3 regions of the Neptuniibacter sp. QD37_11 genome follow, and region 3 is predicted to be linked to each of the others. Evidence: predicted binding sites of a transcription regulator. Region 3 holds the regulator's gene; each other region holds the start of a gene.
What was found. Region 3 encodes PhoB, which activates phosphate uptake and scavenging genes when phosphate is short. Its sites were predicted from a motif close to TGTCATANNNNTGTCANA; they were not measured.

Region 1: ACMXYT_RS06695 (TIGR00153 family protein) is a predicted target of PhoB. The motif match lies at 2,806-2,823, and genes of this name have one in related genera.
Region 2: ACMXYT_RS02420 (sigma-54 dependent transcriptional regulator) is a predicted target of PhoB. The motif match lies at 1,651-1,668, and genes of this name have one in related genera.

The regions. Positions count from the first base shown of each region.
Region 1 is NZ_CP180552.1:1,479,859-1,485,262, reverse strand. It holds gene ACMXYT_RS06705 (aspartate kinase) at 1-584, opposite strand, end outside; gene ACMXYT_RS06700 (inorganic phosphate transporter) at 756-2,021, opposite strand; gene ACMXYT_RS06695 (TIGR00153 family protein) at 2,040-2,723, opposite strand; gene ACMXYT_RS06690 (class I SAM-dependent methyltransferase) at 2,962-3,534, opposite strand; gene ACMXYT_RS06685 (GNAT family N-acetyltransferase) at 3,592-4,083, opposite strand; gene ACMXYT_RS06680 (M48 family metalloprotease) at 4,112-4,981, opposite strand; gene ACMXYT_RS06675 (SH3 domain-containing protein) at 4,985-5,404, opposite strand, start outside.
Region 2 is NZ_CP180552.1:566,084-571,487, forward strand. It holds gene pseB (UDP-N-acetylglucosamine 4,6-dehydratase (inverting)) at 1-930, opposite strand, end outside; gene fliS (flagellar export chaperone FliS) at 1,138-1,542, shown strand; gene ACMXYT_RS02420 (sigma-54 dependent transcriptional regulator) at 1,731-3,152, shown strand; gene ACMXYT_RS02425 (sensor histidine kinase) at 3,154-4,257, shown strand; gene ACMXYT_RS02430 (sigma-54-dependent transcriptional regulator) at 4,268-5,404, shown strand, end outside.
Region 3 is NZ_CP180552.1:3,524,335-3,529,738, reverse strand. It holds gene ACMXYT_RS16685 (NADP-dependent oxidoreductase) at 1-97, opposite strand, end outside; gene ACMXYT_RS16680 (hypothetical protein) at 306-530, shown strand; gene cysZ (sulfate transporter CysZ) at 540-1,313, shown strand; gene phoR (phosphate regulon sensor histidine kinase PhoR) at 1,370-2,689, opposite strand; gene phoB (phosphate regulon transcriptional regulator PhoB) at 2,710-3,405, opposite strand; gene ubiA (4-hydroxybenzoate octaprenyltransferase) at 3,530-4,429, opposite strand; gene nirD (nitrite reductase small subunit NirD) at 4,607-4,954, opposite strand; gene nirB (nitrite reductase large subunit NirB) at 4,978-5,404, opposite strand, start outside.

The DNA.
Region 1 (5,404 bases), 1.5 Mb from region 3:
ATCTGAACATCGGCAAACTGAGTCTTAACCATTTCTTCAAACGGTAGAGGTTGATCTAAGTGCCAACCAGTCAGATCAACAAAACGAGCATTAATACCAGCTTTACGCAGAGCAAGCACAGAGTTATATGCACTGTGCGCCTCACCGATAGATGCTAGCATCTCACGCACTTTCATCAGGTGCTCTTCCAACTGGAAGTGACCGTAAGTACAAAGGTGGTGCAGGCTCTTCATGCAATCACGAACATCATTCAAACGCTCGATTACAAAAGCATCAGCTGCGTTGCGTTCAAATTCCATATCAGCGAAAAGTTCAGCATTGATCTCTTCCATTTTCGCCTGAACTTTACTCAACTCATCGATCCACGCCTGCTCGCTTTCAGCATTCGCAAAACGTGCATAAACACCAGGCTCACCGGTTTTTTTGTGCTCAAGAAGATAGTTGGTAATACCGCCATAAGCTGACACAACAAAAATTCGGTTATACAGTTCCTCTGGTGTGGTGCGCTTACCCACCAAAATGGTGTCCATCAATTCCTCAAAGCGGCTCATGGAAGTGCCGCCGATCTTCTCAACTGTATGCATCTTCTTTCCGGATATTTCTGGTTCTAGCTTAGGGATTTACTCCCAAAGCAAAAAATTGGGCCCAAATTTTACATCATTATGATGGATTTGTGATCATTTAATTGTTTTAGACAGAAAAAAGCCCCGTATTCTCGCGAATACAGGGCTTTTCTACTCAAAGCACTTCCACGTTTAGGTAAACATACCTTTAAACATGAAGAAAAAGATGATTGCTAGACCGGCACCTGCAGGCAGAGTTACTACCCAAGATACAAATATCGTACCTACGATGCGCAGATTAAGTGCAGCCATACCACGCGCAAGACCTACACCCAATACAGCACCTACCAACGTGTGAGTAGTGGATATTGGCAAACCAGTACCCGACGCAAATACAACTGTTGTTGCAGCAGCTAGTGTCGCAGCGAAACCACGGCTTGGTGTAAGTTCAGTAATGTTGTTACCTACTGTTGCGATTACCTTGTGGCCGTACATAACTAGACCAGCAACGATACCGCCGCCGCCAAGTAGTAAGATCCAAACTGGCATAGCTGATTTTTGAACAACCTCACCACCGGCTGATACAACCCCTACGATTGCAGCTACAGGACCTACAGCGTTTGCTACGTCATTTGAACCATGAGCAAATGCCATTGCACAGGCAGTGAACATCATCAAAATACCAAACAGTTTTTCAACACTAGTAAAGTGATGGTCACGATCAGCATCTGGGTCAGGTGTGATACGCTTTTGCATCTGCATACCAATCACCATAATCACAACCGCAATAGCTATAGATGCTAGTGCACTTTGCCCCCAGCTAAGATCTAAACCGACGTGTTTAAGGCCTTTAGTGAACGTCACCATGGAAACCATGAAGCCCACTAGGAAGATGTAACCTGGAATGTATTTCTTAGCGTTGGCAAAAGGATTGTCAGTATCCAGTATCAACTTCTGCACACTTCTAAATAAGAAGAAGGCTATGAGCCCAGCTGTTACTGGCGATACTACCCAACTTGCAACAATCTTAGTTACTTTACCCCAGTTGACCGCATCAACAGATATGCCAACTGCCGCAAAACCCACAATCGCACCAACGATAGAGTGCGTTGTAGATACAGGCCAGCCAAAATGTGTCGCCACTAATAACCAGATACCAGCTGCCAAAAGTGCAGACAGCATACCAAAAACAAGTAAATCAGGCGTTCCAGACAAAATAGCTGGGTCGATGATACCTTTACGGATTGTCGCTGTTACAGCACCACCCGCAAGATAAGCTCCCATAAATTCGAAGACAATAGCGATCATGATCGCTTGCTTCAAGGTCAGCGCCTTTGAACCAACTGAAGTACCCATGGCATTGGCAACATCGTTTGCACCAACACCCCAAGCCATAAAGAAGCCGAAGACACATGCCAAAATGACAAGAATATGGCCGTACTGAGAAATGATTTCCATCTTAACTTACCGAATGAATTAACGAGCAACTAATAGCTGTAAACGACTACCAACCTGTTGTGCGCGATCAGCCAGGTCACCGATCGAACTAATAACCTGATAGAGGAAAATTACATCTACCGGTGGAAGCTCTTTCTCGATGCTAAATAGTTTTAGGCGAATAGCACGTTCGTGTTCATCCGTGTTGTGCTCTAGGGCATCCAATTTTTCTAGCATTTTTTCGATGACATCAATCTCGTGGCCACCAAAACCGCTATTTACCAATTCGTCCAGTTCTTTAAGCGCAGTTAAAGCCTGCTCAGACGTTTGCAAAGCGACACGAACATAATCTTTCATATCTTGCTGCATCTCAGTTGGCACTTTCATTTGACGGCCAAGCATGATGCCTGCGATATCTTTAGCGCGATTTGCAATCTTATCCTGCATACGAACAACTTCTAGAAGATCCGTACGAGGAACTGGAAGGAAAATACTTTTAGGCAGATTCTGGCGAATCTCTTTCTTCATTGCATCTGCTTCGCCTTCTAAAACAGCGATACGTGCTTGTACTTTCTCTGCTTCATTCCAGTCTTCAGCGATGACTGCTTCAATGAATGGAATAAGCTCAACGGCACATTCTTGCGCTTTTGCAATGTGATCCTGCATAGGTTTGAACGGTGAACGTGCAAACATCTGCAAGAATGGGGTACTGGTTGCTACCATACAACGCACCTTAAAAGTCTGAAAAAAATTGAACACACCTGTGTTCAGGCGCGCGAATTATGACGGAATTATTTCCTAGAGTAATTACAGTTTTGTTACAAAACAGTAATTTTTCGGTAAAAAAACTGAAATATTTGATCCAAGGCAGACAAGCGATGTACTGCGAATATGCCTTGTAAATTCATTGCATCACAATGTATATACATACTGATAGCAAGGTTTATTTTAGATCTATTTCTTAGTTTCTTTTTTTAAAAATATAAGAATCCATCCCCGATTGGTTACGATCAGATTCAAAATCTACTAAAGCTAATTCAGCACAATGATCTAAAAGTTCGTTTTCTCTTAAACAGAACCGCTTAGAAAAACCGGTACGTTCATGCTGGAACAGATTGAACGTAGTCATTAATAAAGTACCTTCAGGCTTCAATAGAGCAAGCAGCTGCTCCCATAATCCATCAGCCGGTTTATATCTGGAGATAACAATCGAATCGAACAACCCCAGACCTGACAGATCCACCGATTCCTCTTCTAGATCCAATTGAGCAGTTTCCACTTCCAAGCCCAACTTAGTCATAGCCTCAGACAAACGATCCAAACCTACTTGAGATATATCTGTTGCTACCGGGCTAAAGCCTTGTTTGGCCAGAAAGATAGAGGCAGCCCCATCTCCTGCTGCCAGATCTAATACACGACCTGTTTTTAAAAAACGCCACTGACGTTGTAGATATTCTGGTGCAACAGGCTCCGATTCTAGGCCTTGGCTTTTCGCCAAGTATCTTTGATCCCATTTTTGCTGTGCTTTGCTCATTTAATTCCTTAAAAATAGAAATGTGCGGGGAAAAGTTTATTAATAATGATTACTTAACTATAAAAATGCAGAGCCAATCGTTTCGTAAGGTGAAAATCCTTGTTTCAACCAAAAACGATCAGCTTCAGGATTTCCGGGATGCCATCCAGCCTGAACAGAGGTCACCCCTTGAGCTTTAAGCCACTGTTTAGCATCCGCGACCAATGCTTGCCCTATCCCTTTTCTACGCTGATCAGGTTCGACCCATAAATTAAACAAAACACTGCTATTAGGCTGAGTATAAGCTGTTTGCTGATTCAGAATGACGGCAATGGTCCCATAAACCTTTTCGCCCTCAGCTATAAATACCATTGCATCATCTCTTTCAATACATTTCTCAAGCGTGTGACGGAGCTGATTTTCAAGATGTTCAGGAATAGGCATACCAAATGGCTTAGCATGGTGAATAGGCAGATACAATGTAAGTTGCTGCCACTGCTTAAGCACAACATCTATTCGATCAGGCCCACACACGCTGATTAGAAAAGACTCTTTATTGGAAAGATCCATTACATTTATTCCGATATCCCATGTACATCTACTTTATCATTTTGGAATAACGATTATTAAGCTCTTTACCTTCTATATAAGTCATCTTATCCGCTAACTTGTGCAGTTCTGACAAACGATCTTCAGCGCTTGGGTGGCGCTTACTAAAAGCCTGCCAAAACGAACTATCATCCTGTTGAGCATCTATCTTTTGCAATACAGCGATATAAGCCATGGAATCATAGCCAGCTCTGGCTGCGATCACCATGCCCATCTTATCCGCTTCTAATTCATCACTTCGAGCTAAACCATCACTGTAAACATCCTGAATGGTATTCAGCAGTTTATTTTCAACTGAGTGGTCACCAAATACCGTAGCTCCACTGCTATCTGAATCGCTTTGACTGTCACGCAAGAACCGAGCAAGATCTGCTGCAATACCAATCTTAGCTTCCTTCTGAATAGCACGGAGATGGTGCTTTTGAACCACATGTGCAATTTCATGAGCTAGCACACCTGCAAGCTCAGCTTCGCTCTCCAACTGCTCTAAAGTCCCCGTTGTAATATAGATAAATCCACCGGGCGTGGCGAAAGCATTAAAACTATCATCTCGTAACACTGAAAAGGTCCAAGGGATATCAGATCGTTCAGTTTGTTGAGCGAGCCACATTCCCACTGAATTCACATACTTTTGAACATCTCGGACGTTATATATGGAGGCTTTTTGAAGCAGAACAACACTCACTTCCTCACCGATCTCAACTTCTTCAGCCAAGCTTTTCTCAAATAGATCGGTCGATTTTTTTCCTGCTTCCATTAATGGGGTCAGATTGATGTTATTGACCTGACAGCCGCTTAAACCCAGCAAAAGAAAACCAGCAACAACCCCTTTGATAGCGTTTATTTTCAATATAGACATAAGCTACTCCACATAATTCATGCTTCGTGCTTTCAATCCCCCTTCCCGTGCAAACTTGGTAGCCGCATCTGCACTCACTTTATAACCTTTTACTTTGCTAAGGGAGACACCTGACCCACTCGATATAATCCCGCCTTCATCCAGCCCTCTAACACCGGTAGTCAACGTTGTTTTTGAGCGGTACTGCATATTGCCCGCAACTTGTTGCGTGCTAGGATTACTCACATATCGAAGGTTTATCATTTTCACCCAACCAGAGTCAGTATTACCCGTTCGTACTTCGTACCAACCACCGCTTCGTCGCAGAATATTTACAGAGGATTTTTCAGAGAGTTTCGTAACGACAGTGCTAGAAATTGAGGGAGTTTGGTAGACAGGGATATCTCTGACTGTGTAGGCAGTTTGAGCAGTCGCCCAAGTGGA
Region 2 (5,404 bases), 620 kb from region 3:
GTACTCAAAGCCTTGGGATACAGGGGTGCCGACCTCTCCAAGGTTATTGGTCGAGAAGTCATTGTTGACATCATTAAGAATAATTGAGGGGCGAAGAACGAAATGGTCGTCAAACTGAAGTGTGAGATGCGAGTCATCAGAAGGGCACATGATTTCATGGACCTTTTCGCCAGGGCGAATACCAATGATCTCTTGTTTAAGGTTCGGTGCCATAGCTTTGGCTAAATCGGTGATGCGTACGGACGGTATTTTTGGCACAAAAATTTCACCGCCACTCATTCTTGCAAAGTTTGTTAGAACAAAATCTACGCCATCTTGTAGAGTGATCCAGAAGCGCGTCATGTCTGCATCAGTAATAGGTAGTGTTTTGTTGTCATCTTCAATAAGTTTTTTGAAGAAAGGAACGACAGATCCCCGTGAACCTACTACATTACCATAGCGCACAACACTAAATCGAGTAGGATGCCCGCCGGCCATATTGTTTGCTGCTACAAATAATTTGTCAGAAGCTAGTTTTGTTGCCCCGTAAAGGTTGATGGGGTTTGCTGCCTTATCAGTGGATAAGGCAATAACTTTTTTAACGTCATTTTCTAAAGCAGCACGAATAACATTTTCTGCGCCGTGGATGTTGGTTCTGATGCACTCTGTTGGATTGTATTCAGCGGCTGGTACTTGTTTTAAAGCAGCTGCGTGAATGACATAGTCTACATTCTGCATTGCTTGCCTCAATCTTTCCTTGTCGCGGACGTCACCTATAAAATAACGCATGCACGGGGCATTGAACTCTTGCTGCATTTCAAATTGTTTAAGCTCGTCCCTTGAATAGATAATGATTTTTTTGGGCTTGAATCGGCTTAGAAGAGTTTCTGTGTACTTTCTGCCGAATGAGCCTGTTCCACCAGTAATGAGTATTGATTGATCATCGAACATTATGTTGTCTATCCAAATGAATACTTAATATTTATATCGACCATATTTCTGCATTAATGAATATTTTAGCCCTGATTTGAATGGCTTACGGAATAAAAGGTCTAATGAATTGTAGCTTATCAGACGCAAGATCATTAAAGGAAGCTCTCTTTGTGCCGACTATTCAGTATAATAAAGTGTACTTAAACTAATTTTTAAGGTGTTTGCATGGCTGTTAATTTAAATGCCCTTAAGCAGTATCAAAGTGTTGATCTGCGTGCGACTATAGAAACTGCAAGTCCTCACAAGCTAATTTCTATGTTGTTCGATGGTGCCATGGGGGCGCTCGCAAAGGCAAAGGGAGCAATAGAGCGAGATAGTATTGAAGACAGAACTCAGCATCTTAATAAGGCCTCCGAGATTATAGTAGGTCTCCGCGGAAGTCTTGACCTTGAAGAGGGGGGAGAGGTTGCTGCAAATTTAGATGGACTTTATGACTATATGTTGCGCTCTGTTATGCAAGCTAATCGAGAGAATAATGCTGAAAAGGTCCAGGAAGTGATGAATCTAATGCTGGAAATCAGACAGGGGTGGTCTGAGATGCCGAATGATATTCAAATAGGTGAAAGTTAAGTAGTAATGCTGTTGGTAATTACAAAAAAGGTCGCAGAGATGCGGCCTTTTTTGTTCATGGGTGTCTTTTGTGTCAAAAAAATAACTGAAGCGTTTTGCTTTTATCTTTGTGACATTTTATTGACATTTTTTTCGTCAGGGGTTAATTATTACCATTATTAACAAGTAGCTTTTAATAATGGTTAGGCATGTCTTCGGTTTTAGTCATAGATGATGATCTAAGTCGGCGGGGGCTTTTGAGTTCCGCTTTTTCTTTTCTCGATCAACCGTGTGAATTTTGCGGTTTTGTTGATTGGTTTCAATCAAGTAGTGATATTGATCAAGCTCAGGTCAGTTTAGTGCTGCTAGGTCAAAGTCAGCTACCTATCTCTTTAGAAAAGCTTGTTAAAGATCTTCAAGATAAGTTTGACTCTATTGCTGTTGTGACGTTGGACGAGTGGTCAGAGGTTGCAGAACTGCCCGATTCCTTGCGTCAATGTGTGGTTGGACAGCTTTCTGTTCCGTTTAATTATCAGCAGTTGTTAGATTGTTTGCATCGAGCGCAGTTGTTTAGCTTGCAAGCGGGTGATGCATCACTTGGACAAGTAGACCTTTTCTCTGGATTGGTGGGTGTCAGCCAGCCAATGTTGCAAGTCAGGCGAGCGATGTCTCAAGTGGCTGGAAGAGATGTAAATGTATTGATTACTGGTGAGTCTGGCACAGGCAAAGAGGTTGTTGCTCGAAGCCTGCATGATCACTCTGTGCGCAAAGATGGACCATTTGTTCCAATTAACTGTGGGGCAATTCCTGCTGACCTTCTTGAGAGTGAGTTGTTTGGTCACGAAAAAGGCGCATTTACTGGAGCTGTATCTAGCCGGCCTGGACGTTTTGAACTGGCTCAAGGTGGTACGCTATTCCTTGATGAAGTCGGCGATATGCCGTTGCCTATGCAGGTTAAGTTACTTCGAGTACTGCAGGAGCGAAAGTTTGAGCGTATTGGTGGAACCAAAACCTTAGACGCTGATATTCGAGTGATCGCTGCTACGCATAAAAACTTGGAAGAGATGATCGAAACGGGCGAGTTTAGGGAAGATTTGTATTACCGTTTGAATGTTTTTCCTATAGAAATGCCTCCGCTTAGGGAGCGAGTAGGTGATCTGCATCTGCTTTTGGAAGAGTTGTCGCGTCGTCTTCCTGAGCAAGGTTTGGATTCGGTGCGTTTTCAAAATAGCGCGATCATCTCTCTGCAATTGCATCCTTGGCCAGGCAATGTGCGCGAGCTTTCCAACTTAATTGAGCGTATGGCGATCCTTTACCCGAACGGCGTGGTTGGTGTTTCTGAGCTGCCATCTAAATTCCAGAATGTTCCTGAGCCAAATCCTGAATTATATGAGCAAGCCGAAAATGCTGTTTCAGTAGAAGGAGTTGGCATCCCTCACACTTTGGAACTGGATAAGCTTCCAGATGAAGGTATTGATCTTAAAAAGCATTTGGAAACGATCGAGCAGCGGTTATTGGAACAAGCGCTTGCTGTAAATGACAATGTGGTTGCGCGAGCTGCGGAGACGTTAAATATCCGACGGACTACTTTGGTAGAGAAAATGCGTAAATATGGGATGCAGCGTAAGTAATATGTCTAGTGAACAAGATTATCTACAGCGCATAGAGCAATTAGAGAGTGAACTGTCTGCTAGTAAAGCAAAATTGGCTCAACTTGAAGCAACTAAAAGCCAGAATAGCCAACAGCTGAATGATCGCTTTCAACATCTATTATCCGTGATGCCTGTTGGTGTCGTTATTATTGATGGTTCCGGGGTGATTTCTGAAGTTAATTCGGTAGCCGAGAACTTGTTGGGTTCTCCTATCAAAGGACAGCCGTGGTTTAAGATAATTGAACGTAGCTTTGCTCCTCAAAATGATGATGGTCATGAAGTCTCATTAAAAGATGGTCGTAAAGTTAGTTTGATGACGCGAGCGATGGATAACGAACCGGGTCAGTTAGTGGTTTTGACGGATCAGACTGAAACTCGTCTCCTTCAGGGCCGTCTTTCTCATTATCAGCGTCTATCTGAAATGGGGCGGATGATGGCGTCGCTTGCTCATCAGATTCGAACGCCTCTTTCGGCGGCCTTGCTCTATGTTGATCATCTGAATCGCCCTGATCTATTACAAGAACAGCGTCAGAAATTTGCCTCTAAAGCCAAATCTCGCCTGACTAATTTAGAGCAGCAAGTTAGGGATATGTTAATTTTTGCGCGTGGTGAAATGCGCTTGGATGAGCAGGTAAGCTCTAAAGCACTGATGGCTGAACTAGAAGATATGCTTGATGTGCCATTAGTAAACTACGATGCTGATTGTGACTGTGTGAACACTGTGCCCGAATATAATTTGCAGTGTAATAAAGAAGCCCTTTTAGGTGTTTGTAGTAATTTGATTGAGAATGCTTTGCAAGCTTGCGGTAAAGGGGCTGAGTTGATGGTTCGTGTTGCTGATCAGGAGGGAAAATTGCGCATTGATGTAATTGACCAAGGGCCAGGAATGGACGCAGATGAATTGAAGCGTGCGCTCGAACCATTTTATACCACCAAATCCCATGGTACAGGATTGGGCTTAGCTGTAGCTCAAGTTGTAGCGCATGCTCATCATGGTCAATTTTTACTTAATTCTCTGCCGGGTCAGGGAACAGTTGCCAGTCTAATTTTGCCGGCTATAACGTCTGCTTCGGATGAGGGTTAAAAGATCTGCAATGGCTAATCGTATATTAATAGTTGAAGACGATAACGAGTTACGCGAAGCACTTTGCGATACATTGGAATTGGCGGGTTTTGAATATCTGGAAGCAGAGGATGCTGAAACAGCTTTGGATATTTTGACGCGTCAGCAGGTGGCTATGGTAGTAACCGATGTCAATATGCCGGGTATGGATGGGCATCAGTTGTTAGATAAGATTCACGAAACTTACCCTGCATTGCCGGTCATGTTGATTACTGCTTTTGGGCAAGTAAGCAAAGCGGTAGAGGCCATCAAAGCCGGTGCTGTCGATTACTTAATGAAGCCGTTTGATTCCGAAGCCTTAATCTCGTCAGTGCGCAGATTTGCGGTAGGGGAAACGGTCACAAGTGAGATGGAGCAGCCAATTGCTGAAGAGCCTAGCAGTCAGCAATTGCTGCAGTTGGCGCGTCGTGTTGCTGCATCAGATTCTACTGTACTGATCTCTGGAGAGTCCGGTACGGGTAAAGAGGTGTTGGCTCAATATATCCATAATCACTCTTCGCGGGCTAAAAAACCATTTATTGCAATTAACTGTGCGGCAATCCCTGAAAATATGCTTGAAGCCACCTTGTTTGGTCATGAGAAAGGGGCTTTTACGGGGGCCTATGCGAGTGCACCCGGTAAATTTGAACAGGCTGATGGCGGTACTTTATTGCTGGATGAGATCTCAGAGATGGATCTTGGTTTACAGGCAAAGTTACTTCGCGTGCTGCAAGAGCAAGAAGTAGAGCGTATTGGTGGACGTAAAGTTATCAAACTCAATGTACGTGTATTAGCTACCACAAACCGTAAATTAGATAGCTACGTTGCCGAAGGTAAATTCCGAGAAGATCTCTTTTATCGCCTGAATGTATTCCCATTGCAATGGAAGCCTTTGCGTGAGCGTTCGGCGGATATTGTGCCTTTAGCTGAGCGCTTGTTTAGTAAGTATTGCCAGAAAATGCAGCGTACATCCGTCGCCTTGTCTGATGATGTTAAGCGTTTGATGACCGATTATTCTTGGCCGGGTAATGTTCGAGAATTAGACAATGTTGTACAGCGTGCTTTGATACTTCAATCCGGTACAGAGATCGGTGTTGCGGACCTTATGCTTAATCCTGAAGATATTTCG
Region 3 (5,404 bases):
TGACGAGGACTTCACCTGAATTCAGTTCAGGTTTATCCAGTTCGGTATATTTTAAGACGTCGTTGGAACCAAACTGTGAAATTTGTATCGCTTTCATTTACTACTCCAGCAGCTGCGTAATACTAGCGTCGTTAATCTGCGCTATGGTCTGGTGGAAAAATAAGTTGCTCAACCAAGGCAGTGCAGCCGACTACATTGTTTTTTGGTACGCTAGGGAACCTTTTTCGGTTCAAAGGTCATCTGATCAATGAGCCGTAAGCATAAAACGGGTTACTTTCTACTGGCAATAAGTAAAGGCGAATGTGATGTATCTGGCAATATTAGAGCAATTTTTATTTTGGGGTGGTTTGCTAGTATTTTTGGTTTCTCTAGCGATGTACGCTGGACGCACCAAAGACTTTAAGTCGCTGGTGGAATTTTGGAAACCTACCATGGATATGACAAAGCGGGAATTTAACGTAAACCGCGTCGGTCTTATGATGATGATAGGTGCTGTTGCGATTAAATTAATTGTATTTTTAACTTACTAAAAGGTAATTATGAAAGGAAATCCAGTAAGAGGTGGAAGCTATGTTTTACGGGGCTTGCAGATGTTGCCAGACCCGGAGATTCGTCCCTTTGTACTTGTCCCACTACTAACCAATATTGTGCTGTTTGTAACCGCGATTTGGTTATTGTTTAGTAACTTTGGCGCTTGGGTCGATAGCTTAATTACAACGTTTCTACCTGATTGGGAGTGGTTGCAGTTCCTGCACTACGTTTTATGGCCAGTGATGGCCTTGTTAGTAATTGTCTTTGTTTATTACGGCTTCTCTATAGTCGCCAATATCATTGCTGCGCCGTTTAATGGCTTCCTATCTGAGAAGGTGGAGAAGCGTCTACGCGGTGATGTCGTCACTGACGATGGTTGGAAAGAGGTGATAGCGCTGATCCCAAGAGCGATTGGCCGCGAGCTTTCTAAGCTTGCCTATTACCTGCCGCGTGTTTTGTTTCTGTTGGTGTTGTCGTTTATTCCGGTGATTAACCTGATCTCGCCTTTCTTGTGGATCTTGTTCGGCGCTTGGATGATGGCGATTCAGTACTGCGACTATCCGATGGATAACAACAAAGTTAGCTTCAAGAATATGAAGCTGATGTTGAAATCTGATCGCCTAACGTCAATCGGTTTTGGTGGCTTGATTCAACTTGGCATGTTGGTGCCATTATTGAACTTGATCCTTATGCCTGCTGCGGTAGTTGGTGCAACCATCTACTGGGTCGAGGCCCACTCAACAAGTGAGATCGATCTGGACCAAAAACGTCTGGAATCGTAAATAAAAAAACGGCCTGCTTTGAGCAGGCCGTTTTGTTTTATCTCTTCAAAATAAGTTTAAGCGGAGTGTTCATCTTCCACATGAGACGGTGCGATCATCTCTGTTGGGAAATGGCAGGCAAAGGTGCTGCCTTTCCCTAGCTTACTCTTAATCGTTAGCTGGCCACCGTGACGCGCCAGCACGTGCTTCACAATGGCTAAGCCAAGGCCGGTGCCGCCACTGGCAGAAGAACGACTCTCATCCACACGATAGAAACGCTCGGTTAGACGTGGCAAGTGCATCGCCTCAATACCCGGACCTGTGTCTGTCACCGAGAAGTGGCCGCCTTGTTCGTCGGTCCACCAACGAACTTCAATCTTGCCGTTCGCCGGGGTGTAACGCACGGCGTTAAATACTAGATTGGAAAAGGCACTGTGTAGCTCAATCTCTTGGCCGTTAAGGTCAAAAGCGTTGTCGATATCGAGCGTGATCTTATGATCTTTATCTAGTGTTTTCGCCAGTTGCTCCGCATCTTCGACAATATGAGTCAGGACACTGCGGATCTGGATCGGGTGTTCGTCCGATGCTTGATTACTGGCTTCTAAGCGAGAAAGCAGCAATAGGTCTGAAACCAAGTTTTCCATTCGGCGCGCTTGGTTTTGCATAGAACTCAGACCGCGCAGCAACGGTTTTGGAAGAGCTTGGTCCAAGAAGGTCTCCAAGTACCCCCTGATCACCGTAAGCGGTGTACGCAGCTCGTGAGAAGCGTTAGCAACGAAGTCTTGTCGTGTTTGTTCCAAACGCATCAGACGAGAGACATCACGTGCGACTAACAGACGGTCTTCATCACCAAAGCGTGTAATATGGAATTGAATCTGAATATCACTGTGTGCCGGTGACGGTAGAGTAATCGAGTCGTTGTATTGACCGCGTTTGTAATAGCGAACAAAACGCGGATCACGCAGAAGGTTCATGACCGGCATACCGCGGTCCGATTCCTGATTAAGCCCTAATAGATGGTTAGCAGACTCATTCCACCACTCTAAGTTGTGGTGTCTATCGATGATGATAATGGCATCGGAGAGGGCGGAAGTAGAGTCCTGAAAGCGCGAGATAATGCTTTTTAAGCGATCTTCGCGCTTTTGACGACCACGCTGCAGGCGTGAAAGCTCATCAAAAAGCTCACCCCAATGGCCTGTGCACTCTGGTGGTTCCTCTTCCACTTCGGATTGGAACCACTGCATCAAACGATTGAATTGGCGTGCCTGAAAGATGGCCCATACAAATAGGCTTAATGCTAATGCCCAACTTGGGTAACCAATTAATAGCCCCAAAGCAAAGGAGCATCCACTCACCAGCAATAAGCTGGTAAACATCGAGTGGCGGTTTTTGTGCATGGCTTTTCCTTGCTAACTAATCAGGCTACATCGGCAGAGAAGCGGTAACCCGTTCCTCTGACAGTTTGTACCAGATAGTCATGACGCTCGCCAAGTGCTTTTCGTAAACGACGGATATGAACATCAACAGTACGTTCTTCAACGTAGACGTTACCACCCCAAACCATGTCCAGTAGTTGGCCACGAGAGTAGGCACGATCTTGGTGTGTCATAAAGAATTGCAGTAGGCGAAATTCAGTCGGGCCCAGTTCGATTGGTGACTGATCAGAGGTTACGCGGTGCGAAATAGGATCTAGGGTTAGACCGTCCACTGTGACTGGCTCTTCAATACCTTTAGGCGTTGTACGGCGCAGTACAGTCTTGAGACGGGCTACAAGTTCGCGTGGTGAAAAGGGCTTAGTGATGTAATCGTCTACACCGGTTTCTAGACCTTTAATTTTATTATCTTCATCGGCTTTAGCCGTGAGCATAATAATTGGGATATCGGCAGTGGTTTCATCTTTGCGCAGACGGCGCGCAAATTCGATTCCGCTCATGCCTGGCATCATCCAGTCCAACAAAACCATATCTGGCTTGTCATCCACGATCAGGCCGTGTGCTTCTGTGGCATTGCTTGCTTCGAAGCAGTCGTAGCCAGCCATTTCTAGCGCAACAGCGATCATTTCGCGAATTGGCGCCTCATCATCAACAATCAGGACGCGTTTGGATAGAGACATGCGTAATTGCCCTTTTCAACTCAATTTATCGACGCCAATATTAGAAGACAATAGTGTTACACAAATATGACAAACGGTAACAATTCACCATAAACAGTTAAAAAGTAGCTGATTTTGGGGCGTTTTACAGTAAATCTAAGGCCGCATAATGGCCTGCAAGGCCAATAAAAATCGCAAGGCCAACGTAATGATTATTCAAGAAAGCCTTAAAGCAGGCATCGCGCTCGCGATCTCTAATCAATAGTTGCTGATAGACAAATAAAACGCCTGCCACAGCAAGGCCAACATAGTAGATCCAGCCCAGTTGTAACTTCATTCCCAGTAGTACAAATGTCAGTAGGGTAGAGGCCTGAAGCACACCAATAATCACTTTATCGGCATCGCCAAATAGAATAGCGGTCGATTTGACCCCGATCTTAAGGTCATCATCGCGATCCACCATGGCATACATGGTGTCGTAGGCTACAGTCCATAGCAGAGTTGCTATGTAGATAAGCCATGCATAAGCTGGAACGGTTTCAGTTACGGCGGTAAAGGCCATAGGGACCGCCCACGCAAATGCAGCGCCTAGCACCACCTGCGGTAGATGGGTGTAGCGCTTCATAAACGGATAGCAAGCTGCGAGTAAGAGGCCGCCACCGGATAACAGGATAGTGGTGAGATTGGTAAAGAGTACGGCAATAAACGCGATCAGCATCAATCCGGCAAACAGCACTAAGGCTTCTTTGGCGGTCACTATACCTGCTGGAATAGGGCGCTGTGCGGTACGTTTTACATGACCATCAATTTTACGGTCAGCAAAGTCATTGATGACACAACCAGCCGAGCGGGTTAGGAAAACCCCAAGGGTAAAGATAATAAGGATGTCATAGCTTGGAACACCTTCGGCTGCAATCCAAAGTGCCCAGTAGGCTGGCCAAAGCAGTAGATAGATCCCAATTGGCTTGTCTACGCGCATAAGGCGACTGTAACCAATCAGTTTTTCTTTGGTCGAAATCGGTGTTGAGGTGCTCGGTGAAGCCATGATCAAGCTCTGCTTAACAAGGTTTCGGCCATTCTACCTCTCCAGCTGGTCGCTGGAAACGCTGAGTTAATCTTAACTCGCGATGAGAGCGGTTACCCCCTAGTTTTCTCCTCTGTAGAGAGGAAAAACTGACTTCCCTGTGCAACCGTTCCATCTTGTATCTATAGCTACCGGTTATTACAGCATGATTTGAACCTGATCATCGACAAAGCGAGCAGGCCACACTGGTACGCTGACATCGGGTTCTTCGATGCAGGCACCTGAGCTAAGTGAAAAGTGTTGTTTGTATAAAGGCGATGCCACCATCGGCTCGCCTTGCAGATCGCCGATCAAACCGCGAGATAGCACGTTAGAACCGCTAAACGGGTCGTTGTTACCTACGGCAAAGATCTCGTTTTCATACTCTGGGATATAGAACAGTGCGATCTGTTGGCCCTCATGCATAGCGGCGACGCCAGAATGAGGGATAAGGTCGTTTTTGCTGCACAGATCGATCCATTCAGCGTTGCTATCAACAGTCGTCATAATAAATATCTCCTAATCGCTAGTTATGCTGGACGGATCTGATCACGTTCCATGATATGAACGATCTGCGGATCAGCCTGCTCTTCAGTGTTCACGAAAGTACGGAAACGTTTTAGTTTCTCTTCGTCTTCTAGTGTCGACTTCCACTCACACTGATAGGTCTCTACTACATGGCTCATTTGTGATTCGAGTTCTGCGGCAATCTCTAGTTTGTCATCGATTACCACTTCGCGAAGGTAATCTAGACCACCTTCTAAGTTATCCATCCAAACCGACGTACGCTGTAGACGGTCCGCTGTTTTCACGTAGAACATTAGGACACGGTCGATGTAGCGAACCAGTGTTTCGTCATCTAGGTCGGTCGCAAATAGATCGGCGTGACGAGGTTTCATACCACCGTTACCGCAAACATAGAGGTTCCAACCGTTTTCCGTCGCAATTACACCGATA